DNA from 4 places in the Bacillus sp. 3255 genome. Region 4 is predicted to be linked to each of the others. Evidence: riboswitches for the same ligand, from Rfam matches in the RefSeq annotation. Region 4 holds a riboswitch; each other region holds the start of a gene.
What was found. A riboswitch is a leader RNA that binds a small molecule or an ion and turns the genes downstream of it on or off. The one in region 4 is predicted to bind cyclic di-AMP.
Positions count from the first base shown of each region.

Region 1: it holds a riboswitch for cyclic di-AMP, as region 4 does, so the genes downstream of both, J2X61_RS34155 (resuscitation-promoting factor) here and J2X61_RS13490 (KamA family radical SAM protein) in region 4, are expected to answer to the same signal.
Region 2: it holds a riboswitch for cyclic di-AMP, as region 4 does, so the genes downstream of both, J2X61_RS31245 (C40 family peptidase) here and J2X61_RS13490 (KamA family radical SAM protein) in region 4, are expected to answer to the same signal.
Region 3: it holds a riboswitch for cyclic di-AMP, as region 4 does, so the genes downstream of both, J2X61_RS14115 (APC family permease) here and J2X61_RS13490 (KamA family radical SAM protein) in region 4, are expected to answer to the same signal.

Region 1 covers NZ_JAVDUS010000032.1:11,259-19,122, forward strand. The annotation lists gene J2X61_RS34145 (ABC transporter permease) at 1-1,103, opposite strand, end outside; gene J2X61_RS34150 (ABC transporter ATP-binding protein) at 1,100-1,843, opposite strand; cyclic di-AMP (ydaO/yuaA leader) riboswitch at 2,126-2,319, shown strand; gene J2X61_RS34155 (resuscitation-promoting factor) at 2,657-3,748, shown strand; gene rnmV (ribonuclease M5) at 3,912-4,457, shown strand; gene rsmA (16S rRNA (adenine(1518)-N(6)/adenine(1519)-N(6))-dimethyltransferase RsmA) at 4,476-5,384, shown strand; gene yabG (sporulation peptidase YabG) at 5,441-6,319, shown strand; gene veg (biofilm formation stimulator Veg) at 6,573-6,848, shown strand; partial or broken gene J2X61_RS34180 (small, acid-soluble spore protein, alpha/beta type) at 6,966-7,136, shown strand; gene ispE (4-(cytidine 5'-diphospho)-2-C-methyl-D-erythritol kinase) at 7,462-7,864, shown strand, end outside.
Region 2 covers NZ_JAVDUS010000026.1:3,788-11,651, reverse strand. The annotation lists gene J2X61_RS31265 (ABC transporter ATP-binding protein) at 569-2,377, opposite strand; gene yyaC (spore protease YyaC) at 2,390-2,881, opposite strand; gene J2X61_RS31255 (glycosyltransferase family 2 protein) at 3,026-4,210, shown strand; gene J2X61_RS31250 (hypothetical protein) at 4,275-4,934, opposite strand; gene J2X61_RS31245 (C40 family peptidase) at 5,104-6,006, opposite strand; cyclic di-AMP (ydaO/yuaA leader) riboswitch at 6,008-6,155, opposite strand; gene J2X61_RS31240 (aldo/keto reductase) at 6,277-7,209, opposite strand; tRNA gene J2X61_RS31235 (tRNA-Gly) at 7,410-7,480, opposite strand; tRNA gene J2X61_RS31230 (tRNA-Pro) at 7,490-7,563, opposite strand; tRNA gene J2X61_RS31225 (tRNA-Arg) at 7,588-7,664, opposite strand; tRNA gene J2X61_RS31220 (tRNA-Gly) at 7,671-7,745, opposite strand; gene J2X61_RS31215 (AIM24 family protein) at 7,849-7,864, opposite strand, start outside.
Region 3 covers NZ_JAVDUS010000008.1:103,661-111,524, reverse strand. The annotation lists gene J2X61_RS14125 (EcsC family protein) at 1-207, shown strand, start outside; gene J2X61_RS14120 (NAD(P)/FAD-dependent oxidoreductase) at 639-1,871, shown strand; cyclic di-AMP (ydaO/yuaA leader) riboswitch at 2,059-2,218, shown strand; gene J2X61_RS14115 (APC family permease) at 2,317-4,152, shown strand; gene J2X61_RS14110 (YqkE family protein) at 4,209-4,469, shown strand; gene J2X61_RS14105 (hypothetical protein) at 4,514-4,729, opposite strand; gene J2X61_RS14100 (hypothetical protein) at 4,910-6,322, shown strand; gene J2X61_RS14095 (NUDIX hydrolase) at 6,517-7,083, shown strand; gene J2X61_RS14090 (DUF1284 domain-containing protein) at 7,122-7,517, shown strand.
Region 4 covers NZ_JAVDUS010000007.1:315,891-323,754, reverse strand. The annotation lists gene J2X61_RS13500 (glycine betaine uptake BCCT transporter) at 1-1,161, opposite strand, end outside; gene J2X61_RS13495 (cation:proton antiporter) at 1,283-2,464, opposite strand; gene J2X61_RS13490 (KamA family radical SAM protein) at 2,941-4,098, opposite strand; cyclic di-AMP (ydaO/yuaA leader) riboswitch at 4,327-4,464, opposite strand; gene J2X61_RS13485 (DoxX family protein) at 4,517-4,930, opposite strand; gene J2X61_RS13480 (MFS transporter) at 5,146-6,351, opposite strand; gene J2X61_RS13475 (DinB family protein) at 6,537-7,019, opposite strand; gene msrA (peptide-methionine (S)-S-oxide reductase MsrA) at 7,096-7,864, opposite strand, start outside.

The DNA.
Region 1 (7,864 bases), on a different contig from region 4:
GAGAGGATGCACAGCTCCAAGAGCAGGACGGCCCAGATGATGAAGGCCACAGAGCCTGCTTTCAGCCGGCGGTCCAGCGGATACATCTCCATCCAGAAGGTGTAGCGGTGCGCTCGCTCCAAGGGTGTCAGCTGGATCATCGAGACAAGTAAGGCGATCAAGAAGATAAGCGTTCTCGCCGCAGGGCTGCTCGAGACGGCGATGGCGAGTGCTCCCAGCAAGGAAACCCGCAGCACGATGGAGAACAGCTCGGTACGCAGTAAAGTTTTCATATATATGTAGAGATAGGTTGCATCCTGTTTAAAAGGAATAAATCTCGTCACCCCGCTGATCCAGCTTCGGCGGGTTATTCGCGTTCCCAGCTGAGGCACGTCAACGAACCAGTTGAAGAAGGCGTAAAGCCGTGCCTGCTGCTGCTTTTCCCTTGTAATGAGGTAATCCCAGCCGATGACAAATTTGGTGACGTAATGCGCGGCGGTCAGCCAAGCGAGCGTCAGCAGAAGAGCGGCTGCGCTTGCCCAGAATACGCTGCCCAGGAATTGCAGGGATACGAGGCCTGCCGTAGCGATCCAGCGAAAGCCTGCCGAAAGCCGTCTAGCCCGCTCGCTCGTGAACCGGCTCTCCTGCCAGCTTGCCAATAAATTGGCTACCTTTATTAATAGTAGAAGAACCAGCATGACGAGAAAGTGCTGTTCGGAAGACCCGAGACAATGGTGGTACAGCGGCCATAGGACGACCCAGGCAATGAATGTCCAGAAAGCCTGCAGAGCCAGACTGTACATGAAGCTGCTGCGGAAGTAAGGGCCCATTCGATGCTCGGCGGGAAGCAGGAACATCCGGTCGGCGCCCCTGACCAACGTGCGAATCGGGCTTGATGCCAGCAGGGGGACAAGCAGCAGGAGGACGACCCAAAGATAGGGATAATCTGTCGGAAGACGCTGTAATATTTTTGCATAATAATAGGAAGAAACGATGACAAGAAATAACAGCAGGCCGAAAAAATTGCTGCGTGCCGCATACTGCAGATAGCCCATGGATTCCTTCATATAATGTTCGAATCTGCGCTGCCACAGGGTGCGGGTGTCTAGGTCCATGGCATTCATAAGGACTCCCCTTTGACCAGTTTATAGAAGATGTCGTCCAGTGACGCTTGCTGGAGCCCGGTTTGCTGACGCAATTCGACTAAATCTCCCTGTGCGACCATATGCCCTTTGTGCAGAACGACATAGTTATCGCAATATTTCTCAATTGTAGACAAAATGTGTGACGAAATCAGGAAACTTGCGCCTCGGCGTTTCATCTGCACCATAAGCTCCAATAAAGAGCGGATCGCCAAAGGATCGAGGCCGAGGAACGGTTCGTCGATAATGTACAAGGAAGGCTCGATAAGGAAGGCATTCATGATCATGACCTTCTGTTTCATTCCTTTGGACAAGTGGCTGGCGAAGGCGTTCAGCTTGTCCTGCATCTGAAATTGCTCCAGAAGCTTCTGCGAGCGCGACAAGTAATCCGCTTCGTTTAATCCGTAAGCCCTAGCGGTGAGCTCGAGGTGCTCGCGGATCGTCAATTCTTCATACAGCTCCGGACTTTCCGGCACGTATGCGTAAGTTGCGCGATAAGGCAGCGGGTTCTCCGCCAGCGTCAGGCCGTTGATTTTGATCGATCCCTTTTGCGGTTGAAGCAGGCCGAGGATATTTTTGATTGTTGTGCTTTTACCTGCTCCATTCAATCCGATCAATCCCATCATTTCGCCTTGTCGAATCGAAAATGTGAGGTCATGAAGTACAGGTTTATTTGGCAAATATCCCCCATATAAAGCGTTTACTTCTAGAATGGGCCCCATCTCATAGCCTCCCTGAATAGCAAATTATTGGTATTTCGGAACGTATTTCTTTCACGAACATTATAAACAAATTTAGTTTCTAAGCCTAGTTTCGTAGTGAAAACACGAAAAAACCTAGTATTCGTACGTTATAGTGAGAAAAAGGTAGATAAAAAGTGGTTTTATTTCACAAACAAGCGAATTTTAATCGATTTAGCCCTTTTTAATAGGTGTCAATCCCTTTACAGCCAGAGATTAACAGCGTAATATACTTTTCATAATAACTTAATAACCAATTTGCCATTTTTCCATTCGCTGAGTTCCAATTATGGGAACGGGGGAACCACTGTAAGCCGGATTAGCGCATAAGCTGATCAAGCGAACAGAGTGTGTAACAGGGGTGAATCTTGGGTGTTAAACGTAAGTTGACATCCGAGTAGGGCGACTCTCACGTCCGAATCCGTCAGCTAACCTCGTAAGCGTAAGAGAGGTAACGATTGTCGTGCGTGCTATTTTGTGTATTTAACTATGCAAACTAAGCCAGCGAGAAGAGTCCTCTTCTTGCTGGCTTTTTATTTCCTGTAAGGACCTATCCGATCCGGACGACGATTCGCGTACCGGAACTCAGAGGAGGATGAACCGGCAATCGGGGTGAATCGCCGATTCGCAGCTCTATATTCAGCGGGCTGGCGGTGATGAACACGTTAAGTTAAATTTAAACCTTAGTCGCGTCAAATCTAATCATGCTGTAACCTGGCGGCGAGGCTTTGAAGGAGGACCGAAGAAGTGGGCAGTATCTCTTTAAGCGAGACCCATGTAAAACGATCATCCAGCATGTCCTTCGCATTGCGATGGAAGCATGAAAACTTGCGTTTGATTTTGAGTTTGGCTCTTATCTCAATCGCAATGACTTTCATGTTTTTGGTGTTGTTGTACGGTACGGCTACCAAGAGCGTATCCGTGGTTGTGAATGGACAAGAAACCGTTGTGCACACGAAGCAATGGGTCCTGCAACGCCTACTGGATGAACAAGCCATAACGATTGGTGAACACGATGAAATATCTGCAGAGCCTTCGACTACGATCAAGGGCGGAGATAAATTCGTCATCGAACACGCTTCCCCAATTCAATTGACTGCTGATGGAAAGACCACCACTGTTTACACAACTGCAAGAACGGTCGAAAGTGCATTGCAACGTTTACATATTGCACTTGGGGAGCAAGATAAATTAACTCCTGAACCGACAGCCGCTCTGAACGCCGGCGATGAGATCAAGATCGTCCGCGTAAAGAAAGAGACGGAGGAAGTGACCGAAGCGATTGCATTCGATACCGAGAAGAAGAACGATGCATCGATGCTTAAAGGCAAAGAGCAAGTTGTTCAAGAAGGCAAAGAGGGCGTTCTGCTGAAAAAGAAAGAGAAAACGTATGAAGACGGTGTACTCGTTGCGGAAGCCGTTGTAAGCCAAGAAGTGAAGCAAGAAAGCGTCAATAAAGTCGTGTCCGTCGGCACGAAAAATCCCGTTGTTGTTCTATCGGCCTCATCTCCAAGTGTGGATGAAGTTTCTAAAAATGGTGTTACATTCGGCTATAAGCAAATTCTGAAAAATGTGAAGCTGACCGCCTATTCGGCAGGGGTTGATTCGACAGGCAAAGCGGAAGGAACTCCTGGGTACGGTAAGACATACACAGGAACTACGGTTACTGAAGGCAGAACGATTGCAGTTGATCCCAAGGTGATCCCGCTCGGATGGTGGGTTTACATTGAGGGTGTGGGCTTCCGTCGTGCCGAAGATATCGGCAGCGGTGTGAAAGGCCAAATGATTGACGTATACTTCGAAGACCATAACTATGCCAATAAATTCGGAACGAAACAAGGGTACACCGTATATGTCGTAGGACCAAAAAAACCGTCTGAAAACTAAGTGTAAACGTCTGTTATAGCGGGAAGAATGTCATATATACGTGGCCAGGCTGGCAGTCTGGGCGAAAGAAGAGGGGTCCCCTCTTCTTTTTCTGCGTAGATAAGATATTATATATATTAGGCTTGCAATGGCCGTATCTGGGGTACGGAAAGGGAATCGATTTATGATCAAAGAAGTCATTGTCGTCGAAGGCAAGGATGACACGGCCGCGATCCGCCGAGCTGTCGAGGCGGATACGATAGAAACCGGCGGCTCCGCCATCGGGCAAGCCGTCTTGAAACGCATTGCGCTAGCGCAGCAGCGCAGAGGCGTTATTATTTTCACGGATCCCGATCACGCCGGCGAGCGGATCCGCAAGATTGTCGCCGCCAAGGTGCCGGGCTGCAAGCATGCCTTCATCACGCAGGAGCAGGCGGAGTACAAGGGCGACATCGGCGTGGAGAATGCATCGCCGGAGACGATCCGGCAGGCGCTGCAGAACCTTCGGACGGAGTACGAAGGGGCTGTCTCGCAGCTAACCATGGAGGATCTCGTGAAGGCAGGGCTGATCGTCCATCCCGAGGCTGCGTCACGCCGGCTCGTTGTAGGGAACGCGCTTGGCATCGGCTACTGCAATGGCAAGCAATTTTATAAACGATGTGCGATGTTCCAGATTTCGCGTGAGGAATTCGAGGCGGCTCTGGAGCATCTGGAAACGACGAATATATAGATAAATGAGGTCTATAGGATGAATATACCCGGCAATCCCGTGAATGTAACAGCAGAGGACGTGGCAACACCCAGCAAGACGAAGCAAATTATCAAGAAGCATAATCTCGTGCTCAAGAAGAGTCTGGGTCAGAACTTCCTGATCGACCAGAACATCCTGAGCAAGATCATCTCGGCCGCCGAGCTCGGGCCGAATAAAGGCGCGTTGGAGATCGGCCCCGGCATCGGGGCGCTCACCCAGCAGCTGGCCAAGCTCGCAGGGCGCGTCTTGGCCGTGGAGATCGACCAGCGTCTGCTGCCTATTCTAGGCGAGACGCTGGAACCGTACCCGCATGCCACCGTCGTCCATAGCGACATCTTGAAGACCGACCTGCCGGAGCTGTTCCGGCAGCACTTCGCGGGCGTGGATGGCGTCAGTGTCGTCGCCAATCTGCCCTACTACATCACGACGCCGATTATCATGAAGCTTCTCGAAGAGAAGCTCCCTCTGGAGAATATTGTCGTGATGATTCAGAAAGAAGTGGCGGATCGCATGGCCGCCCGCCCCGGCACCAAAGATTACGGCAGCCTCAGCATTGCCGTTCAGTTCTACTGCGAGCCGGAGCTCGTCACGATCGTGCCGCGCACCGTCTTCGTGCCGCAGCCGAACGTCGATTCCGCCGTCATCCGGCTGCGCGTGCGCCAAGCGCCGCCGGTCGAGGTGGCGGACGTGGACTTCTTCTTCGCCGTGGTCCAGGCCTCCTTCGTGCAGCGGCGCAAAACGCTGTACAATAACCTGGCTGCGCGGTTCTTTACCAAAGACAACAAGGCCGAGCTGGAAGCGCTGCTGCACGGCTGTGAGATCGAGCCTTCGCGCCGCGGCGAAACGCTCAGCATGGCAGAGTTCGCGCGTCTGTCGACGGCGCTGCGCGCGCACGGCTGCAAATAAACCCGCACCAAATGCCCAGTCCCGCCATAGGATAACCCTAGGAGGGGATTGGTGCGATGAGGCAAGGAGATTTTGTAACCCGTAAATCCTATGGCGGCGACGTCATGTTTAAGATTGAACGCATTGAACAACTGAAGGCTATCCTGCGCGGTGTCGATTATAGATTGCTTGCAGATGCGCCCTTAGTGGATTTAACGTTGAGGAACCCAGCCGATTCGGCGGATCTGGATCATCCCCGGTCGAGTTCGCCGGAGTTCCGAGAATCGCTGCGGAGACTCGCAGTATCCCAGATGCAGCTGCAGGAGAAGAATCATCATTCCGTGACGCATAACCAGAAGCCTGGCATGGGGTATTTCGAAGTGCCCGGCAAGGTGCTGCACTTGGACGGAGACCCGACCTATCTGCGCAAAAGCATGCAGCTTTACGGAGAGCTGCGGGTACCGGCAGAAGGCTATTATATTCCCGAATCCCAAATGGCTGACGCACTTCACCGGCTGCTTCCGCAAATCAAGCCGGACATTGTGGTCATTACCGGGCATGACGGCATTCTGAAGCATCGCAAAGCGGCCGGTCCGAGCGGTTTGGCCAGCTATAAGAACTCGCAGAACTTCGTCAACGCGGTCCATGTGGCCCGGCAGTATGAACGCAATCGGGATTCGATGATTATCGTGGCCGGTGCCTGTCAGTCGCATTTCGAGGCGCTGCTGCGCGCGGGGGCGAATTTCGCTAGCTCGCCGGCCCGTATCCTCATACACGCCCTGGATCCGCTCTGTATTGCCGCGAAGCTGTCTTATACGTCAGTGAAGGACACCATATCCATGCTGGACATTATGGACTTAACGGTAACGGGTCTGGACGGACTGGGAGGCGTAGAGACGAGAGGGAGCTACCGGATGGGGGTTCCTGGCATTCAACATACCGAAGAGCATACGTGAACGGTGCTTACTCATATAATGACACTTTCCTAATGGCCGGCTCCTTGGCGGAGTTGGCGGGGGAGTGTCTTTTTTTATTGGAAAAGTGTGAATAATTTGCGAACTTTGGAGACAACCTGTACAATGGGCAATTCGAGAATTAGGCGAAAATGCCGTTGACAACTGGATTGAGGTGCTGATATAATATTTGACCTCATTTGACATGCCTGTCAGAATGGGTTATAATTACTTAGGAAAGAGGTGGTAGTTGACAATGGCAAAAAATGCGCTGTTGGAAATCAAACGCAGTTTGGAGCCCCACGTCGGGCAGAAGATCATGTTGAGAGCGAATGGTGGCCGTCGAAAGACAGTCGAGCGTTCCGGTGTTTTAGAAGAAACCTACCCTTCTGTGTTTATTGTGAAGCTGGACCAAGAATCACACGCCTTTAAACGAGTATCCTACAGCTACGCCGACATTCTTACCGAATCTGTTGAAGTGACGGTGTGCAATGACGACGGCCAGGTGCGAATTACCTATATCCAACATTAAACAACCGTTTCTATAATGAGCAGACCTGAGGGTCTGTTTTTTGCATTGAATGGACCGAAGACCCCTTGTGCATACTAACGTTACTTTATGCTAACCAAGCCAAAGGAGGTTCGCAGTATGAGTCGCAGAAGAAGTGTTATGTCCGAGAGTTTCAAAAACGAGCTCGCCAAAGATCTCGGGTTCTACGAGGTGGTGCAGCGTGAAGGCTGGGAGGGCATTCGAACCAAGGATGCCGGGAATATGGTCAAGCGGGCTATACAGATTGCCCAGGAAACGCTGGTGAAGCAGCAGACAGCCTCAGCGCCGCCGGCACAAGCTTCTTATCGGCAGCCGTATGCTCAAGCGCCTGCTCCGCAGCCATATGCTCAAGCTCCTGCACCTGCTCAGCAACCGTATGCTCAGACGAGCTATAACCAGGGCGGTTACGGCGGTTATTCACCGAATGCAATGACGAATCAGGCGCCAACAGGCTTTCACGGGGCAGGCACGGCCCCTCAGCAAGGATCTCCAGCCGATCAGCGCCCTTCCTACAGCTAAAGCGAATGCTTTAGCTTTTTTTTTGCGCTTTTGTTATAATATTGAAACGGCAAACGAGCAAAAGAAGGTGATTCGGTTGAAAATATTTGAAAAAGCACCGGCTAAAATCAATTTATCCTTAGATGTTTTACATAAAAGACCCGATGGCTATCATGAAGTAGAGATGGTTATGACGATGGTTGACTTGGCTGACCGGATCGAAATGCAGGAGATGTCGCGGGACACGATCATTATATCCAGTCAGGCGGGCTATATTCCGTTAGATGAGAAGAATTTGGCCTTTCAGGCGGCGCGCCTGATCAAGGACCGTTATGACGTCAAGAAAGGCGTCTACATACACTTGGACAAGAAGATCCCCGTAGCTGCGGGACTGGCAGGAGGCAGCAGCGACGCGGCGGCGACGCTGAGAGGCTTGAACCGGCTGTGGGATTTGAATATTCCGATGGAAGAGCTGCAGGTGCTTGGCGCGGAGCTCGGCT
Region 2 (7,864 bases), on a different contig from region 4:
ACGAGCGCCCGCGCAGGAGGAAATACAATCCGCTATTTGTGCAAAATCGCGCACTTTCGCCCATGAAGCGGAAATACAGGCCGCTATCTCAACGAATCCTCCACTGAAACTAGGCTATTCGTCGAAATAAAGGCTTCAATTTCCCTTTCATCTGCCAAAATCGTGATTTTGGCATAAATAGCGCATCATATTTCCGGCCGCCTTGGACGATCCCTGTGCCCGCCACTCCATCAGCTTCCGCAGCCTGTTCACTAGCCAATGCACGCATTCCATCCCATTCACTCAGCCTATGCACGCAGCTTATTCAAGCAGCCTGTATCACTCAGGCATATGCATGCATCTGCGCCACTCAACCTGAGCACGTAGCCTATGGGCGTAACTTGTGCACGCAGCCTATGGGCACGAAATCCGTGCACGCAACCTGTGCACAGCCTACGGGCACGCAGCCCATACACGCAACCTGTGCGCAGCCTCTGGCACGCAACCGTGCACGCAGCCTGCGCCACCGCCGCGCCCGGCTCCGGCCAACAAAACAACGGCCCCCGCACAATACGGGGACCGCCTTCATCTACGCTTCGCCTTCCGCCTTGGCGAACTGCGTGCTGTACAGCCGCGCGTACAGCCCGTCGAGGGCCAGCAGCTCGCGGTGCGAGCCCCGCTCCACGACGCTGCCCGCCTCGATCACCAGAATGTGATCGGCGGCGAGCACCGTGGAGAGCCGGTGCGCGATCACGAGCGTCGTGCGCCCCTGCATCAGCTCCTCGAGCGCCGCCTGCACATAGGACTCGGATTCCGAGTCCAAGTGCGAGGTCGCCTCATCGAGGATGAGGATGCGCGGGCGCTTCAGGATCGCGCGAGCGATCGCGATCCGCTGGCGCTCGCCGCCGGAGAGCCGGTGCCCGCGCTCGCCGACCATCGTGCCGTACCCTTCGGGAAGCGACACGATGAAGTCGTGGATGTAAGCCTGCCGGCAAGCGGCCTCCAGCTCTTCACGCGTAGCGTCCTCCCGCGCGAAGCGCAGGTTGTCCTCAATCGTCGCGTGGAACAGGAACGATTCCTGCGTCACGTACGCGATTTGCGCGCGCAGCGAGGCAAGCCCTACGCCGCGGACGTTCACATCGTCGACCTCGACGACGCCCTCCGTCGGGTCGTACAGCCGCGCGATCATGCCGATCAGCGTCGATTTGCCGGCGCCGCTGGGTCCGACAAGCGCGATCATTTCGCCGGGCTGCGCCTCGAAGCTGACGTCGCGCAGCGCGTATTGCCCTGGCTTATAGGCGAACGAAACATGCTTATACGCCACTTTCCCCGCGACCTGGCCCATCGGCCGCGCATCGGGTGCATCCTTGACATCGGGCACCATGTCCTGGTATTCAAAGATGCGCTGAAACACGCCAAGCGCCGTCCCCAGCTCCACCTGCAGGTTCAGCAGCGTGCCTACCGGCATGTACAGACGGCCGAGATAAGCGGCGAATGCCACGATCGCCCCCAGCGACATCGTCCCGGAGATGACCGAATAACCGCCATACATATAAATAATGGCCGTACCGAGCGGTCCGAGCGTGCTCGTCGCCATGCCGAACCAGCGCCCGACCAAATTCAGCCGCAGCTCCAAGTCCATGACCTTCTGGTTCATGGCCTTGAAATCGGCCTCCTGCTGCTTCTCTCTGCCGAATATCCGCGTCAAAAGGGCACCGGAGATGCCGAAATTCTCATTAAGCTGAGAGGTAATGTCCGAGCGTACCTTCTGCGTTTCGATACGCAGCGCTTTGCGCAGCTTGGATACTTTCTTCACCGGTGCCATGAATAGCGGCAAAATTAACACGGAAATCACCGCCAGCTTCCAATCCAGCGCGAACAAAATGCCAATCGTCGTTACGACAATAACCAGTTGGGTAATCGTCGACACGACCAGGGAGGTAACGACACCCTGCACCGCCTGTACGTCGCCCGTAATTCGCTGCACGATTTCGCCCGACCTGGCGTCCGTGAAGAACGCCATCGATTGTCTCTGCAAATTTTGGAACAGCGACAGCCCTAAATCCCGGATTACGCCTTGGGTTACTTTCGTATTCAAATGGTTCTGCCAGACGCCGAGCACACCGCTAATGACGGGAAGCAGCAGCATGAGCAGCGCCATCCAGGCCAGCAGCCGCATGCTCCCTTGCGGAATCGCGACATCAATGATTTCCTTCATGACAAGCGGCGGGACTAATCCGACCACAGCCCCAAGCAGAGCCAACCCGATAATACCGAGCAGTTGGCTCCAATAGCCCCGGAACAGCGTCAGAATTCTGCGGACGGATACGTCCTTCAGCTTCGCTTTGGGCCGATCCCGATCGGAGAGTCGCCCTAGACCACCTGGTCCCATTATCATCACCCCTGCTGTCTATTTGAGGGGAAAAGCATAACGGATCGCCCTGACGACCTCATCCGCCATGTTCATCACCCTGTAAAGCGATGTCGTTTGCAATACACTATATTGTCTCGGTCCGTCCGCATTGACAATAGCGGCAATCGTGAAGTCGCCGACGTGCGGCAGCTCTTTGCCGACCGACTTCCCGGGAGCCAGCGGTTGGTTCGAGACCTGGTACATGCCGACGGAAAGCTTTTGACCTAAGCAAGCATCGATCGCAATGACTACGCTGTCCGGCGGAATTTCCCGCAGCCGCGTGATGATGTTGCTGGCATCGCAGGGCAGCTCGAGCGTCCCTATAACATGCGGGTACCCAAGCTCCGTCAGCTTGCTGCCTACCAGCGGTCCCAGGGCATCGCCCGTCGACCGGTCCGTTCCTATGCAGACGAAGGAGAGCCTGCTTGTTTCAAGCTTCGACGCCGTCCCTACGGCTTTAAGGAATAAGGCGAGCTGGTCGCCATTCATCTTTTTCCAAAACTGCTCTTGGATTTGCTGCCTTTGTTCCACTTCATCATTACCTCCTCTACAAGCATTTCGTAAAATTTCCTCTACATCAAGGATGAATGATATAATGCGGTCAACTTCTATTCTTTCACAAGGAGGTCTATCGTGTCCACTGTCGGTGTTATCGGAATTATGGGCATTTTAACCTTATTCTATTGGCTCTATGTTACTTTGGACGTGCATAGGGGTCTTGAACTCCTGCGCACGCTGCCGCGGGCGGTCAGTATCCCGGACAAGCCTCCGCTTGTTTCCGTCATTATTGCCGCCAAGGAGGAGGAACGCACGATCAAGGAAACCGTTCAGCACCTCCTTTCGCAGCATTATCCGCGTCTTGAGATCATTGCGGTGAACGACCGCTCCCAGGATGCTACCGGCGTACGGCTGGAAGAGCTGCGCAAGTGGTCGGAGGGCAAGAACGAGATTCGCACTAAGCTCCAAATTATCCATATCACGCATCTGCCCGAAGGCTGGTTAGGCAAGAACCATGCCCTGTACCAAGGCTACCTGCAGGCCAGAGGCCAGTATTTGCTGTTTACCGATGCGGATATTTTGTTTGCGCCCGGCACGATTACCGACGCTGTCGCTTATATGAAAGAACACGATGTCCACCATCTCACACTGACCCCGCATATGATAGCCAGGGGCCGGCTGCTGAAGGGCTTCGTCCATTTCTTTCTGTTCTCTTTCTCCTTATTCGTCCGGCCTTGGCGGGCTAATCTCGATAACCCGCGGGAACCGGGTATCGGCATCGGCGCCTTCAATATGGTAAGCCGCAGCGCCTATGAAGCGGTTGGCACCCATCAAGCTATCGCGCTTAGACCCGATGACGACCTGCAATTAGGCATTTCGCTGAAGAAAGCCGGTTTCCGGCAAAGAGTGCTGTCCGCCAGACACCATCTTCAGGTGGAATGGTATCGCTCCTTGAGAGAGGCGGTTATCGGCTTGGAGAAAAACCTGTTCTCCGGCTTTCGCTACAGCTACTTCATCGCCCTGCTGGCCTGCCTCGGACAGCTCGTCTTCTTCATCTGGCCGTGGTTGGGCCTGCTCTTCTTGTGGGACTGGCGCGGAGCGGTTTATGCGGCCACCGTCATTTTGCAGATATGGATGTACCGTAAGTTAATGAGCCGTCTGATGAGCAGTAACGGGGAGGAAGCTTATCTGCTTCCGGTCAGTGCGTCGCTGCTGCTGTACACCATCGTTCGCTCCGTATGGCTGACTTGGCGGCAAGGCGGCATCTACTGGCGAGGAACCTTCTACGCCTTACGCGAATTGAAACGAAACGCCAAATAAGCGTTACTCTATGAGCAAAGCTTACGAATCAGTGCTTACCCGGCTTAGACGGTTTTGACGGCTTCTAATGAACGCGATTCATCCGAACGACCCGATAGTACAGAGGGCTGCCTATCTCGTGCTCCACTTCCAGATATCCTTCTACATGGACATAATCGCCCGTCATGTAGGTCGAGGCATCGGCGGAACTGGTGTGTGTCATAAAGAGGAGAGCGGCCTTCTCATTGCCTATTACAAAGCCTGTTTGTTCTTTGATCTGAAACTTATCCAGCACCGTCCCGTGATGGGATCTGGCGATATGGTGAAATTTCCAGGAACCTTCTTCTTTCGTTAGAAAATAAAGCACGCGATTCTTGAAGCTGTTGCTGAATTCCCGCGTAACCCCAATCATGCAAACCTTCTCGCCCAAGCGCAAATATTCATCGATCACGTAGGATTTCAGACGCAGCCGCTGCACATTTTTGTGTTGAATATAGGCTTCCATCTCTTCGATCGTTCTTTGATCCCGGGGATCCTGTCTCGTCGCATAAAATACTTCTCTAATAAACGTATCCGTTTGCAGGCTTCTGGCTCCCTTGAAATGGTTATACGTGCGGAAAAACTGTTGAATGACCCCCCGGATCTCCTCTGGAATGGCAGGCCCCTTATCCACGGTATACATGCTGTCGGTCTTATTCGAATGTCTTATTTTGTGAAACCAGCTTTTCCAGACACTTAGTTGCATGCGTGCGTGTTCACCCGCTCTCTCTGACTTCCAAACATTTCTTCATTATAGGCTAAAAATCATAAAATTTCGATAAAAATCGCATTTTTTTGCATAAAAAGAAACACCTGCTCCCGATGGCTTTCTTGCGAAAGACGCATGGGAAACAGGTGTTCGTGTCGTTCTTACCTTATAGAACTCTTTTCGCTCCGACGTACCTTGCTTTCCAGTACGAGCTGGATAAGCTGTCCACGGCCACGCCTCTGGAGCTAGTCGCTGAGATGAAGCGGCCATTGCCCAAGTAAATGCCTACGTGATTCACGGTTTTGGAAGCGAAAAACACCAAATCTCCGACCTTCAAATCGGTCACCTGGGTGCCTGCTTCACTGTGCATCTCCGCGGATGTACGCGGAAGCTCAATGCCTTTGGCTTGATATACAAACCTTACGAAACCGGAGCAATCGAATCCGTTCGGCGTCGTTCCTCCCCATACATAAGGCACACCCATATAAGCGTTAGCCGTTTGGATGATTTGCTCATTTACGGGTACGGCGGCAGGCGCGGCTTTCGGAGCCGCTTTCGGAGCCGGCGGCGGCGCTATCCAGGCCGGCTTGTGCGATTGTCCGTCCGTTTCTACAATCGCAATCTGGTTAGGTTCATTCCACTCAATCGGCGAACCGAACGTTTCGGTGATGAAACGCAGCGGAACGTAGGTGTTGCCTTCGTAAACGGTTGGAGCGCTTTCCATGCTGATCTTCTTACTGTTCACGATCGCCTGCTGCTGATCGGTAACCAGCATGATCGACTGCTGCTTATTGACCAGCGTGACTTCGATCTCATTGGCCAGCTTCTCCCAGCTTACCTGATAGCCCAGCTTCTCGGACAACACCCGGAGCGGCACTTGCATGATGCCTTGGGCATCGATGTAAGGCTGCACTTCCGGGAACTTCAGCAGCTCGTCATTGACCTGTACCTTGACAGTACGGTCGGACGGAGCGGCTTGCGAAGCCTCGGCGGCTGGAGCTGCAAACAGAGGAACAGCGGCGCAGAGCAGAGCGCATGAACAAATAAGACGTGATGAAAAAGATTTCAAAGCTTTGCCTCCTTGAAGCCTCCGAGGTTAGTTGACGGGTTCGGGAAGAGGTTTTCCCTAGTGCGCCATGGGCAGCGCTCATTCACCCCAAGTAAAGAAGTCCCCCGTACCGGAGCTTTTGCTGCTCCAGGATTCGGCATTTTTTGTCTATGTTAGACTAGCATAGTTTCCTAGAGAGGTACAACTTTTATGGTGAGGTAAGTTTTACCAATGAAAAGCACACCCAGAACAGCAAAAAGGAGTTAAGCAGAATCGCTTAACCCCTTGCCATTAGTTATAGCCGATCACCGATAATGCGCGGTTGCTGACTGCGCTCAGCTGCTCCAGCTCGGATGCGGATAGCTCGAGCGCTGCCGCGGCAACATTGTTACGGAGATGATGCTCATCCTGCGTGCCGATAATGGCGGAAGTCAGCGCCTCTTGATGAAGCAGCCATGCGATAGCGATTTGCGATACGGTTGCCTGCTTCGCATCGGCCAGCTCTTTCATCAGGGACAGAAGCTCCTTCTCCGCCTCCATGTGCTCGGGCAAGAATAACCGTCTTGTACTACGGAAATCATCCGCCTTGAGCGTTTTGCCTTGAAGATGGAAGGCACCGGTTAGAATCCCCTTCGCGATCGAGCTGTAGCTCATAATGCCGATGCTGTGTTCCTCGCAGAACGGTACAATTTCCGGTTCGATGGCTCTGTGCAGCAAGCTGTATTCCGGCTGGATCACATCGATCTGCGCATAGCTTACCGCTTCCTTCAGCTGCTCCAAGGAGAAATTGGACACTCCGATCGCGCGAATCAAGCCTTCTTCTTTCAGCTTAACGAATTCTGAGAGCGTGTCCTGTACCGGGATTTCAAAAGATGGCCAGTGAATGTAATAAATATCTATGTAGTCTGTTTTCAAGCGCGAGAGACTGTTCTCAGCGGATTTGCGCACATCTTGAGGACTCAAGTTGCTTCTGCTCACCTTAGTCGTGATGATACAATCCTTGCGTATATCGGCCAATGCGGCTCCGACGATTTCTTCCGAGTGTCCGTTCCCGTAGCCTTCAGCGGTATCGAACGTCGTAACTCCCTGCTCGAACGCTTGGCGGATGAGTGCTATGTTGTTCTGATCGTTCGTGAACTCCCATGGGCCGCCGCCCAATTCCCAGCATCCGAAGGTGATGGTTGAGATGTCAAATCCGGCATTTCCTAGCTTTTTCGCTTTCACGTTGCCGACCTCATTTCTTTGAAATAAATTTGCGGTATGAAAATATGTCTGCCTTTGCACACGTTAACATATTTAGTATAACGCTTATGGCCACCATTTGCCAAGAAACCTCATCATGGGTGGTTGAACCCCGGCGGCATTCACTTCGTTCTCCGCTGGAAACGAAAAAAGACCACCCGAAGGTGATCTTTCTCTTGTGAAGCGGGTGATGGGAATCGAACCCACGCTACCAGCTTGGAAGGCTGAAGTTCTACCATTGAACTACACCCGCGAATATTTATCGGGACGACACGATTTGAACATGCGACCCCCTGCTCCCAAAGCAGGTGCTCTACCAAGCTGAGCTACGTCCCGATAATGTGTGAAGCTTGATAGAAATGGCGCGCCCTGAGAGATTCGAACTCCCGACCTTTTGATTCGTAGTCAAATACTCTATCCAGCTGAGCTAAGGGCGCAAATAATGGAGCGGAAGACGGGGATCGAACCCGCGACCCTCGCCTTGGCAAGGCGATGCTCTACCGCTGAGCCACTTCCGCACGGTATGTCTTGCTTCTCGCCCGAGCAACTTTATCTCAGAGGCGACAAGGAATAATATATCAGGAATCGAAGACAAATGCAAATGTTTTTTATTCCCAACGCTTATTTAATAAAAATA
Region 3 (7,864 bases), on a different contig from region 4:
GATTGGCTGCAGCTCCAGCAAGAGTACCGCGATACGATCGATTTCCGCAAAATGCTTCAGCTTGTCCCCGGCATAGGCGCCGTCGTAGGAGCTTGGGCGAATTTCGGCCTGCTGGAGGAGCTGGGCGTGGCGGGCATGAACAGCTATCGCCTGCGCCGGCTGCAGGATAAAGCAAGAGCCGGCGGGGGACCCGAGCCCAGCCGTTGATTGCCTGTCCAACAGCCGCCATTCTCGCCAAATCTAACGGACTACAGAGCTCTTGGTCTCCATTTGCCAGCTAGCAGCTGCTCTGTCCGTTAGCCGGCTAAGGTTGAAGAGAGCTGCCGCACATGTCCGTTTCTCCGCGGATGTTTCTTTTTATGCTGCTGGGTAAAGTTATGGTGATTTTTCGTACGCAAAGCCATATACTTTAAGTAGAGCCAAACCAGCCGCGTAACACGAACATGAATGTGATTTTTTTCACAAATAACTTGCCGCACTCACCCTAACTCGTCCCATACCATCCAATTCAATTTTCTCCAATGAACGAGAATTCCTAACCCAACGCGCATCCAACACAGGTCGGCAGGTTTGGTCCATCGTTTCATCAGCCTATCTATTCATAGAGCAAAGAAGAGTTAATCGGAGGAGTGAATGGTATGAACAAGAAACCGAAGGTCGTGATCCTGGGGGCAGGCTACGGCGGACTAGTGACGGCGATCCGACTGCAGAAGCAGATCAAGGCGGACGAAGCTGACGTTACCCTGGTGAACAAGCACGATTATCATTACATGACGACCCATCTGCATATGCCGGCTGCCGGGACCGATCATCACGAGAATGCGCGTGTGGCGATCAAGGATTTGATCGATGAACGGAAAATTCAGTTCGTGAAAGGGACGGTTCAAGAGATTAAGCTGGAGGAGAAGGAAATTGTTCTCCCCGACCATGTCCTGTCTTACGACTATCTGGTGATAGGTTTGGGAAGTGAGACGGAAACCTTCGGGATTCCGGGGCTGCGCGAGCACGCCATGTCGATTAACAGCATTAACAGCGTGCGATTCATTCGCCAGCATATTCAATACATGTTTGCGAAGTACAAACTGGACTCCAAGCATAAGGAATATTTGACCTTCGTTGTGGGGGGGGCCGGTTTCACGGGGACGGAATTCGTCGGAGAGTTGGCCGACCGCATTCCCGTGCTTTGCCAGACGTTCGATGTCGATCCTTCGCTTGTGAGAATCATGAATGTGGAAGCTTCGCCTACCGCGCTGCCGCCGGGACTTCCGAACGATCTGGTGGAATACGGCATGGAAGTCATGCGGCGCAAAGGGGTTCAGTATAGATTGTCAACGGCGATCAAAGCATGCGAACCGGACGGCGTCCTGCTCGGAGACGGCGAATTCATCCGTGCCGGAACAGTAATCTGGTCGGGTGGGGTCCGTGGAAACTCCTTGCTCCAGGCGGCTGGTTTTCACGTGCAGCGCGGCCGGGTGAAGGTAGACGACTATTTGCGCTCCATTCAGTATCCGGAGGTGTTCATTACGGGAGACTGCTCGATTGTGATGAGTCCGGAAGGGACGCCCTACCCGGCGAACGCCCAAATCGCGGTCCAACAAGGCTGCAACACGGCCAAAAATATAATCAACAGCTTGCGTGGAAAGCCCTTGCGTCATTTTGCTTATGATTACAAAGGAACTGTCGCTTCATTGGGCCGCGGCGATGCGGTCGGGATTCTGAAGGTGAAGAAAGTGAAGGGCAAATTCGCCGCGTTCCTCAAAAAGTTGATCGATGCCCGCTATCTGTTCCTGATTGGCGGACTCCCGCTTGTGTGGAAGAAAATGATATTCAAGCAAAAACAAGCGACGCGTAAGCATCATGTTAGAAATTAATTAGGTCCTTAAACCTAAAAATATACGTACGCCGACGATACGCCTGAAAATCAAAGAAAATGAAAGATAAGATTAATTGTAAGCGAATTATCAAATGAATGAGAGGATGGAGTCGACCTTTTTAGGTTTATTCCATCCTTTACTATGTCTCGATAAGAGAGTAGTATCAACAACGTACAATATACAGTTGAATATTTCGCTTAATTCTCTAACCGGAGAAGCGGGGGAACCACAGGTTTCAACGGGGTGAATAAGGTGCGCGTCATCTGGCATGGCGTAACTTTTAGGGCAGTTTTCTCGCAGCCCGAACCCGGCAGCTAACCTCGTAAGCGATCGTGAGAAAGGAGAACATGTGATCCCAAACACAAGGTCTATCCTTGTGTTTTTTTGCGTCCAAAAACAGACATTGAAGTTGAAATCAGGTTATTTGGGGGAATTTCGCAGCATGACAAGTGATTCATTGAAGAAGATTATGTTCGGTAAACCGCTGAAGTCCGATGAGCTGGAATCCGAAAAAATGCAGGTGTGGAAGGCGCTGCCGATCCTCTCGTCCGATGCCCTGTCGTCCGTGGCCTACGGTACGGAGCAAATTTTGCTCGAGCTGGCGACGGTCGGGGTCGCAGCATTTGCCTTCTCCCTGCCGATCGCGATCTCGATTATCGCCTTAATTATGCTGCTTGTACTCAGCTATCGCCAAGTGATTGAAGCCTACCCGATGGGTGGCGGGGCTTACATGGTGGCGAAGGAGAATCTGGGCATGATGTGGGGCAGGCTCACAGGCGTTTCCTTGCTGATCGATTATACGTTGACGGTTGCCGTTTCGATCTCGGCAGGCGTGCAGGCGATTACGTCGGCCTTTCCGTCTACGGTGCCCTATATCGTCCCGATCGCGCTGGCTCTCGTCTGGCTGATGGTGTGGCTGAACTTGCGCGGGACGTCCGAGTCGGGGACGGTATTCGCGATACCGACGTACTTTTTTATTTTGTGTATTTTGCTGCTTATCGGCAAAGGGATTTTCGATATGATGACGGGTTCGTTGAATACGCATCCGATCCAAATCGTCCCCAGCTCCATGACGAGTTCATTAACGTTGTTCGTTATTCTCAAAGCGTTCTCCTCCGGCTGCTCCGCGGTCACGGGGATTGAGGCGATTTCCGATGCGGTGCCGCATTTCCGGACGCCTTCCGTGAAAAACGCCAAGAAAACGATGGCTTCGCTCGGTACGCTGCTGGCTGTCATATTCGGCGGTGTCACCTTGCTGAGCTTGGGTTATGGGATCGCACCCGACCCGCACGGCCACACATCGGTTTTATCGATGGTGACGGAGCAGGCATTCGGCAGAGGGGCGATGTATTATGCAACGCAGATCGGCACGATGCTGATTCTGGTGCTGGCAGCAAACACGAGCTTCAACGGCTTTCCGATACTGGCGTCCATCATGGCGCAGGACAAAAACTTCCCGCGCATGTTCTCTTACCGGGGAGACCGGCTGTCGTTTCATTATGGGATTGTTACATTAGGCGTTTTGGCAAGCATTTTGCTTATTATATTCAAAGGAAAAACCGATGCACTTATTCCTCTTTATGCGATTGGCGTATTCTTGTCGTTCACGCTGGCCCAGAGCGGTCTGGTCCGCAAATGGTTCAGAGAGCGTCCGGCCGGCTGGCTGGGTAAATTCGCCATCAACGGCTTGGGTGGGCTCGTCTCGTTCGCCGTCTTGATCGTGTTCTGCATAACCAAATTCAGCGAAGGCGCGTGGATTGTCATTCTTGTGACGCCGCTGCTGCTATGGGGCATTACCAAGATCAGCAACCATTACGATGTCGTGGCCAAAGAGCTGCGTATCGACATCACACAGGAGCGCGTATGTACGAAGGAATCATTGATCATCGTGCCTGTCGCGGGCATTCACCGCGTGGTTGCGCAGTCTCTGAATTATGCCAAATCGTTGTCACCGAACGTGATTGCCTTCTACGTGGCGTTCTCGGATGAGGAAGAGGAAGCGATGCAGGAGAAATGGGACAAATGGGACCCCGGCGTCCGGCTCGTTGTGTTCAAGTCGCGCTACCGCACCATTTTGAAGCCGCTGGCTGAGTTCATTGAACGGATTGACACGCACGTATCGGAAAAGCAATCGATCATGGTCATCCTGCCGCAATTCATGCCCAAGAAGTGGTGGCATCGCCTGCTTCACAACCAGTCCGCCGCACGGATCCGCTCCAAGCTGCAAGCTGACAAAGATATCGTCGTCGCGACGGTGCCCTATCATTTGCATGAGTAGAGGTGTACAATAAAAGGGATTGCTGATGCAGAATTAGGAACAGAGGTGAACCTTTTATGGCGAAAAAGAAATGGTCGTCCGGCGCATCCGAGACCGGCGTGCAAGATAAACCAGCGACACTCAAAGATTTGCTGAGCCCTGATGTCGTAGCGGGTCTGAAAGCTCAAGCCGACAAGATGAAAGCGGAGGAGCAGGCGCGCAAAGATGCGGCCAGAGCGGAAGCGGAAGCCGCGCGGAAGGCGGAAGAGAAGCGGTTGGAGAACGACTTCGGCCATTTGCTCGAGAAGAGCAATCTGGATTGGAGAAAGCACAAATGAGGAAGCACGAGATGTGCTTCCTTTTTTGATTGCGCAGGCAAAGGCTACCGTTTCTTCATCTCAAAAAACTCGCATTCATCGCGGTCATAATAGGCCAAATCGGCGACACGAGTCTGCAATACAACGGTCTTATCGCTAAAACGCAGGACGACTGCATTCGAGTCTACGATATGATCGTCTTTGAACACGCGGACGACGGCCCCTCTCTCCACAGCCTCCTGAAAATCGGTATCCGTCACCAAACGTTGATTTCTAGCCATCCTGGCATGCTCCCTCCCTGATTCAATGGATCCTTCCATTGTACCACAAGGTGCATCTAATCTCCGAAATCCACGAACGCCTAGACTCCGCCCGGCATACAATGTAGCACCAAAGAGTCATTCTCAGGAAGCAGGACTGACTCCCAAACGCTGCGTGGGCAGAGAGGATGCGTGATCCCGATGGACATTCAATTATTGCCGATTCATTGGGTGTATTTAGTATTTATTGGTTTTATTCTAACCCTTCTTATCAGGCGCAGAGACACCACGATGATTTGTGTGGTCGGTATTTTTGCGCTCGGTTTGTTGGCGACAGAGACATTAAGCGGTTCGGTTTCAGGGGTGTTCAACAGCTTTATCTATGCCACCAAAGAGTTGATGGGAACAATCATGATTATTTCCATTATCGTGGCGATGAGCCGGGTGCTCATTCGCACAGGCATTAACGAAACGATGGTCGCGCCGTTGACCCGTTTTCTGCGGACGCCGGCACTAGCGTTCTGGGGAATCGGGATCATCATGATGATCACCTCCTGGTTCTTCTGGCCGTCTCCGGGCGTTGCGCTCATCGGTGCGGTGCTGCTGCCTGTTGCGGTGCGCGTCGGATTGCCTGCCCTAGGGGCGGCGATGGCGATGAACTTGTTCGGTCACGGGATTGCCCTTTCCGGCGATTACATTATTCAAGGAGCTCCTAAGCTGACGGCGGATGCGGCGGGGCTGCCGGTAACCTCCGTCATGGAAGCCTCCGTGCCGCTTGTGATCGTCATGGGTCTAGTTACGACCGTAACCGCTTTCTGGATGATGCGCCGGGATATGAGAAACGGCACCTGGCGCGATGGCTTGGTGGCTAGCGGAACAGGAGACGGCGGTTCGCTGCTGTCTTCCGACCAAGATGCCAAAGCCAGTCTGTCGCCGAAATTGCGCCGGATACTCGCGGTCCTCATTCCCGTGCTTTTCGCATTGGACGTCATCGCGATGTTCGTGTTGAATTTGCAAGGGGGAGACGCGACAGCGCTGGTGGGCGGTACCGCCGTGTTCATCCTTATCGGGGTGACACTGCTCGCCCATCGGGGCCATGGGCTGGAGCAAACGACGTCTTACCTCATCGAAGGCTTCGTTTTCGGCTTTAAAGTATTCGGCCCCGTGATCCCGATCGCCGCCTTCTTCTATCTCGGCGACTCCGCGTTCACGGAGCTTTATGGCAAAATCCTGCCGGAAGGCTCGCACGGCATCGTGAACGACCTCGGCGTCGCGCTTGCCGGCGTCGTACCGCTCAACGGCGCGATCGGCGCCGTTACGCTCACCGTCGTCGGCGCGATTACCGGCCTCGACGGCTCCGGCTTCTCCGGCATCTCCCTCGCGGGCTCGATCGCGCAGCTCTTCGCAACGGCGATCGGTTCCGGCGCTGCGGTGCTGACCGCGCTCGGGCAAGTGGCCGCCATCTGGGTCGGCGGCGGCACCTTGATCCCGTGGGCGCTCATTCCGGCAGCGGCGATTTGCGGTGTCAGCCCCTTCGAGCTGGCGAGACGGAATTTGCTGCCCGTGCTCATCGGTCTTGCGGTGACAACGGTTGTGGCGATGTTTTTGGTCTGAATTAGCGCCTCTGGGGGCTTCGCTGCCGAAGCCCTTCAGAGGCTTTTATTCGTGAGAGAATGCAAGACAAGTGCAGGAACCATCGTCTCCAAGCTTCCCCAAGAGCGGAGAACGCACGGGATCGGGCTTGCCTATCGTCCATCAGTAGCAGTAAGCTTGACTTACAATATGCGAAGTTGGGGATGAGACGACGAATGGAAGCTAAGTTTTGTATGAACTGCGGTTCACCGATGGAAGTTCGCGATGTGGATGGTACGATGAGAAGAGCCTGCACGGCTTGCACGTTTGTCCACTGGGGCAACTATAGTATTGGCGTGGGTGCGCTTGTGACCAGGGACGAGAAAATTTTGCTCGTACGCAGAGCGCAAGAGCCGGGTAAAGGCCGGTGGACGAATCCCGGCGGATATATCGAGCAGCATGAGCTGATCCAGGACACCATTGAGCGTGAAGTGCTGGAGGAGAGCGGAGTTACGGCCAAAGTCTCGCGGTTGGTGGCGGTGCGTGATTTGCCTCGAAGCATTCATAATGTATACATCGCATTCGAAATGGATTATGTCGGCGGCGAGCCAGTGCCTGACGGGGTAGAGGTGGATGCGGCCGGCTTCTATAGCTTGAAAGAGATGGAGGAGCTGCCGGTGGCCGATTTTACGAAGTGGCTTATCGATGTGGCGCTGCACGCCAAGTCGACGGGCCTAGTTGAAGATAAGGAGCCCATTGTTTCGATGGACGGTTACGGCTTGTACCGTGTTCCCAAAGTATGAAGCAGCCGATCGGCCTGCGGGGGCATCATTTGCTGTGTTTGTTAGGGTATCGCGGGATGGGATATTCCAAAGAGTTTTGCGAGAATATGACCGGCGTCTACGAGACGCTGCGGGCTCACCCGGAGACAGTCATCCGCGTCGTGCTCGGACCTGACGACCTGTGCGCCGCTTTCCCCGCCGATCAGGTCGCGCATTGCGAGAACAGGACGGTCTATGACCGCGATGCGGAAATCGTTGCCAAGCTTGGCTTGCAGGCTGGCATGGAGCTGAGCTGGTCCGCCGTCTGCGGGAAGGTGGCGGCGCAGGTGACGCCGGGGGATATCGGCCACCTGTGTGCTACATGCCGCTGGGAGCCCTACGGCGTATGCGCCGATGGGGTGCGCATCATCCGGGAGGGCGGCGAGCTGCCGGCTGTGAAGCGGGCTGGGGAGTAGTGCAGCCGGGAGGGGGACCGGCGGGCGGCGCGGGTAGGCGGAGCAGGGCAGGCAACCGGGAGTGGTGCCGGTAAGCTGAGCTGGGCAAGTAACCGGGAGTGGTGCCGGTGGGAGGAGCTGGGCAAGTATCCGGGAACGTAGCCGTGTCCTGCGCCCAGAAGCGGCACTGGCAATCGGCGCTGGGTCACCTCGCGCCAGGCTAACGGACACAGCAGCCGCTATTTGCCGATTTTGGGCGGCAATTGGATTCTAACGGACACCAGCGCGGTTATTTGCCCGTTTGGGGCACGATTTTGCCCCGAAAACGGCAAATAAGGTCTCCAGTGTCCGTTAGAAACGGAACACGG
Region 4 (7,864 bases):
TTGCTCCAGCGTTAAGAACAAGGCGGATGTGACATCCTTCTCAGCCGCGGCAGCGATTGGATAATGATCAAACAACTCGATATGCAGCCCCGTCCCCCCAAAAACGGAAAACCAGATGAAGCTAAAGAGGCTTGGTACCAAAAGAACGCCTAGAACGAACTCCTTAATCGTTCTGCCTTTGGATACTCGGGCAATAAAGGTTCCAACGAAAGGCCCCCAAGCAATCCACCATGCCCAATAGAATAAGGTCCAAACGCCTACCCAGGAGCCTTGTGTAAAAGGTGTCATTCTCAAACTCATATACACAAGATTTTGCAGATACCCTCCTAGTGTCGAAGTAAACAGATCCAAGATAAAGGAAGTGGGGCCGACAACAAAGACGAATGCCATGAGTAATACGGCAATGAGCAGATTGATGTTGCTTATCAGTCGGATTCCTTTATCCAGCCCCGTCGTGGCAGAAATTAAAAATAAGACAGTTACCACGGCTATTATAATCACTTGAACCATGGGATTTATTGATATTCCCAACATATGATTCAACCCGCCGTTTATTTGAAGGGCTCCAAGCCCAAGTGACGTAGCTACGCCGAATGCTGTAGCAATAATCGCAAGTGTATCGATTAAAGCTCCGACACCTCCCTCTGCTAATTTCCCAAGTAAAGGTGAAAATGCAGAGCTGATGAGACCCTGTTTATCTTTCCTGAACTGAAAATAGGCAATAGCTAGCGAGATGAGGGTATAGATCGCCCAAGGATGAACCCCCCAATGAAAGAACGAATAACGCATGGCCAATCGGGCTGCTTCCGTAGTAGCTCCGGTTGCTCCTTCAGGTGGAGATAAATAATGCGATAACGGCTCCGCAACTCCCCAAAATACAAGACCTATCCCCATTCCTGCACTGAATAACATAGCAAACCAAGAGACGGTTGAATATTCTGGCTCGTCATCGTCCTTCCCCAGCCGGATCCGGCCATATTTGCTAAAGGCCAAATAAAAAGCGAAAACTAAAAAAGCAAACGTTGAAATTAAAAAAAACCAACCGAAATTTTTTATGGACAGGTCAAACATTGAAGTTGCTGTTGCAGCAAGCTGTACAGGAGCAAAAGCCCCCCAAAGTACGAATATCAGAATAATACCTATCGAAATATAAAGCACCATCTTCTCAAATCTTCCTTTCATCCGGACTTACTTGTAATATTTACCTTGGAAATACAAATAATGCGTATAGAAGAACCACTCTAAGATCATCCGATCTTAAAGTGGTCTATGTACATTCGTATTAGGTCACGTTGAGTTTCTTAACAAGTCGGCCGATCGTTGTCCCTTGAACCAGCAGCGAGAACACGACATTGCTGAACGTCATAGCTAACAGCAAATCGCGCCCTTCAAAGTTGGGGGAAATGCCCAATATCAACGCAATGGACAATGAGCCTTTTAACCCTCCCCAGGCAATGACCGGTTTCCAGATCCGCGGGACTTCTTGGTCAAAAATAAGACTTACATATACAGCTATGAACCTCGCTGCAAGGACAATCAGAATACTGCCGCTAATTTCAACCCATTTCTCGGCGAAATGAATATTTGAAATCTCAAGCCCCACCATCAGGAAAATCAATGCATTGGCGATAAACGCAATTGTTTCCCAGAAAGAATCCATCTTGTCATGCGTTAAGTCCGACATTCCCGTGTTCCTGCCATAGGTGCCAAGCAAAAGCCCTGCAAATACAACCGCTATAACCCCGGAGAAATGAAACATTTCCGCCAACTCGAAGGCGCCATAGAAGAGGATGATGGAGAGGCCGATCTCCACAAGGTAATTATCAATACTGGAGGTGATTTTCGAGGCGATATAACCTGTTGCAACGCCGATTGTTACACCCCCTAGAATAATCTTAACAAACTCCAATGAGCCGTGCAGTACGCCTGACATGGTCAGTACGGTTGTCCCTAGGGCTATTTTAAAAAGAACAACCGCTACACCGTCATTCGCCAAGCTCTCTCCCTCCACAATGATCGATAACTTCTGGTTTAAGCCCATTGATTTGAAAATCGTTAAAACGGAAACAGGGTCTGTCGCCGCCATCAACGCACCAAAGACGAGCGCTTTTTGCAAATCAAGACCTAATAACCAAGATGACAGCGCTGTTATCAGAACAAAGGTCAGAAAGGTTCCTAACAAAGCAAGCAGCAGTATCGAACGCTTATGGTCTACGATTTCACCAAAAGGCAGTTTGAGCGCAGCATCTCCGATCAGAGCCGATAAGAAAATCAGAATCACGGCCGTCTGAAAGACATGATCGGAAACCACGAACGTTTTGATTTCGTGAAGAGCCTCGATGGGGAATAGGCCTAACAGAAGTCCTGCAACGACAAGTAAAGTTGGATACGGTTGTTTTATTTTATCCGCCACATACGCGATTGCAACTGCGATTCCCAGCAGAACCAGCCAATAGTGAAACATGAAGGCCCCCTAAATAACCCTTTTCCGCTATTATGCGTAGGTTGGTCCTTCCTTATTATTACTGCGCCCTCCTCCCCTCTGTAAGGGACTTGTACGCTAGAAATTCGACCGGACCGGGTATCTGCAAGCAAGCTTGCCGAAGCGGTTGGGATCCGTCCGCTGAAGTGAGGTCTGACGATAGATGCGATTAATCGCGGTTAAGCAGCGAAAGCGGAAATACAGTGCGTTATTTTGCCCCCAAACCGCCTGTCGGGGACGGATAGGGAAATACGATCCGCTATTTCGCAGATTTCCTACCCGAAGAGAGGAGAATTGGTGAAATAAAGGCTTGTATTTCCTTCTGATTCCTCAAATCCACCTGATTGTTGGAAATAGCGTATCCTATTTCCGCTCAAGCCGAATTGAAGTGTCGAAGGTGGAGGCTAGCTCTCATACAAAATAGAGGAGTCCCTCCAGGGAAGGACTCCTCTCAACATTTATCGGCAAGGCAAATCCGGAAGATCATTAACGGAAATAATGTCTTCCGCCAGCTTCCTCGGCTTCTTCCACAGGTTCTCACTGCCTGGCAAATCATCGAACCAGGCGGCATCGGGGGGACATTCGAGTATCATGAACTTCCCATACTGCTCATCGCGCGATTGATGGTATTTCAAGTAGGCCTTGCCGCCTTCGATCGCAAGAATCTCAATCTTGCCCGAGGTATGGCTCATAGACAACCTCACTCTTTTGCCAAGACCCGATGTTAATGATTTGGCTGCTTCGACCAACCGATAAACCTTCTCTAAAGGCAATACGAACTCCCGGTTACCGGCAACCGGACGATTAACAAAGAAGTAATAAGGCGTAACGCCAGCCCACGATAACTTATCAAGTAACTCCGCGAGCACGGATGGATCATCATTAATTCCTTTAAGGATCGGCGTCTGATTCACTACGATTGCACCGGCATTATGTAAGGCATCGAAGGCTTTCTTGGCTTCATTCGTAATTTCTCTGGGATGATTGATATGAGCCATTACATAGATTCGTTTATCAACAGTAGAATAGGATTTAATAAGTTCAAGCAAGGCATCATCTTCGTATATTCGCATTGGGTTAAAAACAGGAATTTTGGAGCCTAGCCGCACTATCTTCACATGATCGATTTCACGCAATCGCTCTACGATGTTCTTTAGTTTGGATGTCGCGAGTATTAAGCTGTCTCCACCGGTCAACAATACATTGTTAATCTCGGGGCGGCCTTCAATATAGGCAATACCCGGATCGACATTCGCCATCGCTTCATTCACATCATGCCGAAACAGTCTTTTGCGGAAGCAATATCGGCAGTAAGCTCCACACACCTCAGAAACCAGCAATAATGCCGTCGTCCTATATTTATGCTGACAGCCGGGAACCACATAGTTGGTATCTTCATCGGATGCATCCCAGCGTCCGTACTCCTGAAGCTCTCCCTCATTCGGAATGATCAGCTTCTTAATCGGATCATTCGGGTCCGACCAATTAATCAAATTCAAGTAATAATCATTCACACGAAATACGAACTTTTCCGTTATTGCTTTTAGCTTCCTTCGTTCCTGTTCAGGAATTTCCGTGATTTTCTCAATATCGGTAATATATTTCGGCTGTGCCATAGATGATCCTCCTCGAAATTCAGATTCTGACTAACGATCTGTCGGGATTACGGATTCCCCATTACCTCCTTTGCGGCATGATGGCTATGGATGGGCGTATGTAGACAAATAAAATAGACCCGCATGAGGGCGCAAACCGTAAACGTACGGTCTAGTCCTTCAACGACAGGTCTAATCAAATAAAAAGACCCGTCATGCGGGTCAACATGCAATTATTTGCATAGTAAATCATTGACCCATCCACTGCTGACGAGGTTAGCTGCCGGGCTCGGGAAAGATGGTTCCCTACATAAAGATTCGCCCCAAAAAATTGGTTCCCCCGCTTCCCGAAATTGTTAGATTCCGGAAATTAAGCGTAGTTTTATCTTACACAACTATGTTGTATTCGTCAACGGAAGTCCGGTTGGTCCGACACATTTTAAAGCTTGCGGTTCTCCGGACGTAAAGCCCACGAGACCATATTCAGGGCCGCATAGCAAAGCGGAAGGATAAGTGGAAACCCGTAGTCGGCAGCAAACACATGAGAGAAAGCCGCACCGGTCATGACGAAGAAGATTCCGGCATAAGCCCATTCTTTGAGCCGCGGGAAACCCGGCACGACGAGAGCGATGGAGCCCAGCACTTTCCAAATCCCAAGGATCGTCAAGACATACACGGGGTATTCAAGTTTGGCCACTAGCTCCAGGTTCCCCTCTAACTGCATCAGCTGCCCGATACCGCTTATCGTCATAGATGCTGCCAGCAGTGAAGTGACGATCCAATAACCGATGCTTCTTCCTCCGGGTCTTGCTTCTACTCTCGCGATTGTTTCCGTACCGATCATCTTACTCATTCATGATCTCCTCCTATTTTAACGTGCCAAATGACGATTTATAATTGGACACCATTCAGTGTCATATTGATTATATGACACCATTCGGTGTCACGTCAACCTCTTTTAATCGCAACTTTCGAAAACCACTGTACGTACGGCAAAAAAAAAGAAAACGACAGCACAGGACGAAAACCTAGTCCCGGACTGCCGCTTATGATCTTGTGTTGCCCTGCTCAGACGCTCTCGGACGGTGCGTGCCGTTCCTTGGCGAACGTCCGCAGCAGCGGGGTTCGCAAGCTCACCCACCAGAAGGCTGCAGTCGCCGCCAAACTAAGCACCGTGCATAATATGAACGCCGAGGCGAAGCCAAATCTGGACGAATACCATCCGCCCAGCACGGCGCCGACAATTTTGCCCGCACCTAACAAGATAATCGAATTGAACATCAGGCCCGTTGCCTTCAGTTCTTTCATCACATGCTCGTTCACATAATGCGAGAGGCACAAGTAAAACAGAATATACGTCCCGCCGTGGAGCGCCCACATGATCACAACCGTCTGCGGCGTCAGTGCCGTTGCATATAGCAGCCAGCGGATCACATGAATCAAGCCCGAAAACAGCAGGATGTTGACCATACCGAAGCGCCGGAAAATCCAATCGAACCAAATCATGAACGGAAACTGACTGATCGAACCGATCGCAATTCCCAGACCAATGATCTCCATACTGACGCCTTGCTCCTGACTATAGATCGCATGAAATGAGAAGAAGAACCCTAACGTCGAAGACAGGATGAAAGCATACGTATATAGCACCATAAGGGGCCGATGTTTGAACAGTTCTGTCACCTTGACCTTCTTCTTGCCGTTCTGATGGCCTTCGACCTTGGGCAATAGCAGCGATATGACGAACGAAACGAACATCACGACGGAAGTTACGAGAAAGATGCTGTGAATATTCCGGGCGAACATCCAACCCGCCAATACGGACATGACCGCATACCCAACGGAGCCGAATGTACGCACTCCGGAAAACTTGACGATTCCTTTCGAGGAAAGCTCCAGCGTAATGGCATCGCTTAGCGGGTTAATCGCCACTTGGAAGAAGCTGAACACGACCATGGCGAGCAGCAGCAGCCCGAACGAGATGCCGGACCACTGTACGAGCCAGACCGATAGCGCGGCCAGCAGAATGCAGCATACAAGCACGTTGTTTTTGTACCTTGAACGGTCACTTATAATTCCCCATAGCGGTTGTGCAATCAAGCCGATAACGGCGCCGACTGAGGTCAGGATCCCAACCTCGAAATTCCCAAGCCCGATCTCCGTATAATACACACTGATGTAGGAGAAGAAAGCACCGGTACTCATATAGATCAGCGCGTAAAACAAAGACGTCTGCATCATGATTTTATTCATCGTCGTCCACACCTGCAGCATGCCGCATTCCCTTATGTATCATGCATCCCACCGCTTTCAACTTGAATTGCGTGCTTCTTGCCTCATCGCTTTGATTACCTATTTCGATGGCATCCGCATGTTCTCCTTTCTGACTTGTCTGCGGCTCGAAAATAAAAAGAGGCTGCTCGCGGCAGCCTCTTCATGGCGGAACTTAAGTTGTGCGTTCAATTCCTACTGGCAGATCGGTTGACTTCTTGCAGAAGCTGGATCATAGCGGACGCGACACCAATATGCGTGGCCAAATGCTCGGAGGTTGCAAGCAGGAGCTCTCCCCGGTTGTCCGCTTTCAGAAAGTTCTCTTTCACAGGCACTTCCAATTTCCCTCTCAACGTCTCATTGATCAAATAACGCTGTTCTTTTAATTGCGCGATAAGTATATCCCAGGTTGGCGGCTCTTCGGTCCAATCCGAAGCTTTGGTCCGGTAAGCGAACATATTTTGATAAGTAGCCGGGATAACTTGCGGCAGGTCCGCAAGAGCGAACACGTGGAACTCCGTCACGACAAGCACATGCCCGACATGCCATAGAAGATTTGTTTCAAAGCCTGCAGACACAACTTGGCGTAACTCGGCGGGACATTTGCTTACCAGGTCAATAAAAGCGTCATGTTGTTTGTTAAACGAATGGAATACGAATGGTTCTCTCATAGTTAGCCCTCCAGAATGATATTAGTAGGATGATGTTCTTGCCCGCGTATATATGGAAACCGAATGAATCGGGTGATTAGTCAAACAGCTTGGCATATGCACCGTAGCCTTGGTCTTCGAGCGCTTGCTTGGGGATAAACTGTAACGATGCAGAATTTATACAGTATCGAACGCCCGCCGGTTGGGGTCCGTTATTGAACTTGTGACCCAAGAAGGAATCAGCCTTCTTGCTTCTAACCTCAGGAGCGACAGACAAGAAGCCGCCGCTATGCGTCACAACCAGATTGTTGGGCTCCAGCGGTTTGGTGAAATTCGGCCAACCCACACCTGCATCGAATTTGTCCTTGGAACTGAACAGCGGCTCGCCGGACACGATATCCACATAAATGCCCTCTTCGTGGTTGTCCCAGTACTCGTTGTGAAACGGCTCTTCGTCCCTTCCATGTTGAGTGACTTCATATTGGAGCTTGGTCAGTGTTTGGAGCTTAGCTTCCTTGTCCCCATCTTGCTGCATGTTCACGATCCTGTCACTCCCCCAGATTGGATCTAAGCTTGCCTCGCGGCCGGAACCGAGCAGATTAATTTTGAAAGCGATCGGGTTCTTCTTATAAAAGTTTTGATGCTCTTCTTCCGCCTTGTAAAACGTCGTGGCAGGCTCAATTTTCGTTACAATCGGTTTACCGAACCTTGCTGAAGCCGCTAACGCATCTCTGGATGCCTCCGCCAACGCTTGCTGTTCATTGTTCATATAGAACAAGACGGATTGATATTCGCTGCCGCGGTTGGCGAACTGACCGTTAGCATCCGTAGGATCAACGTTTCGCCAGAAAACTTGCAGCAGGTTG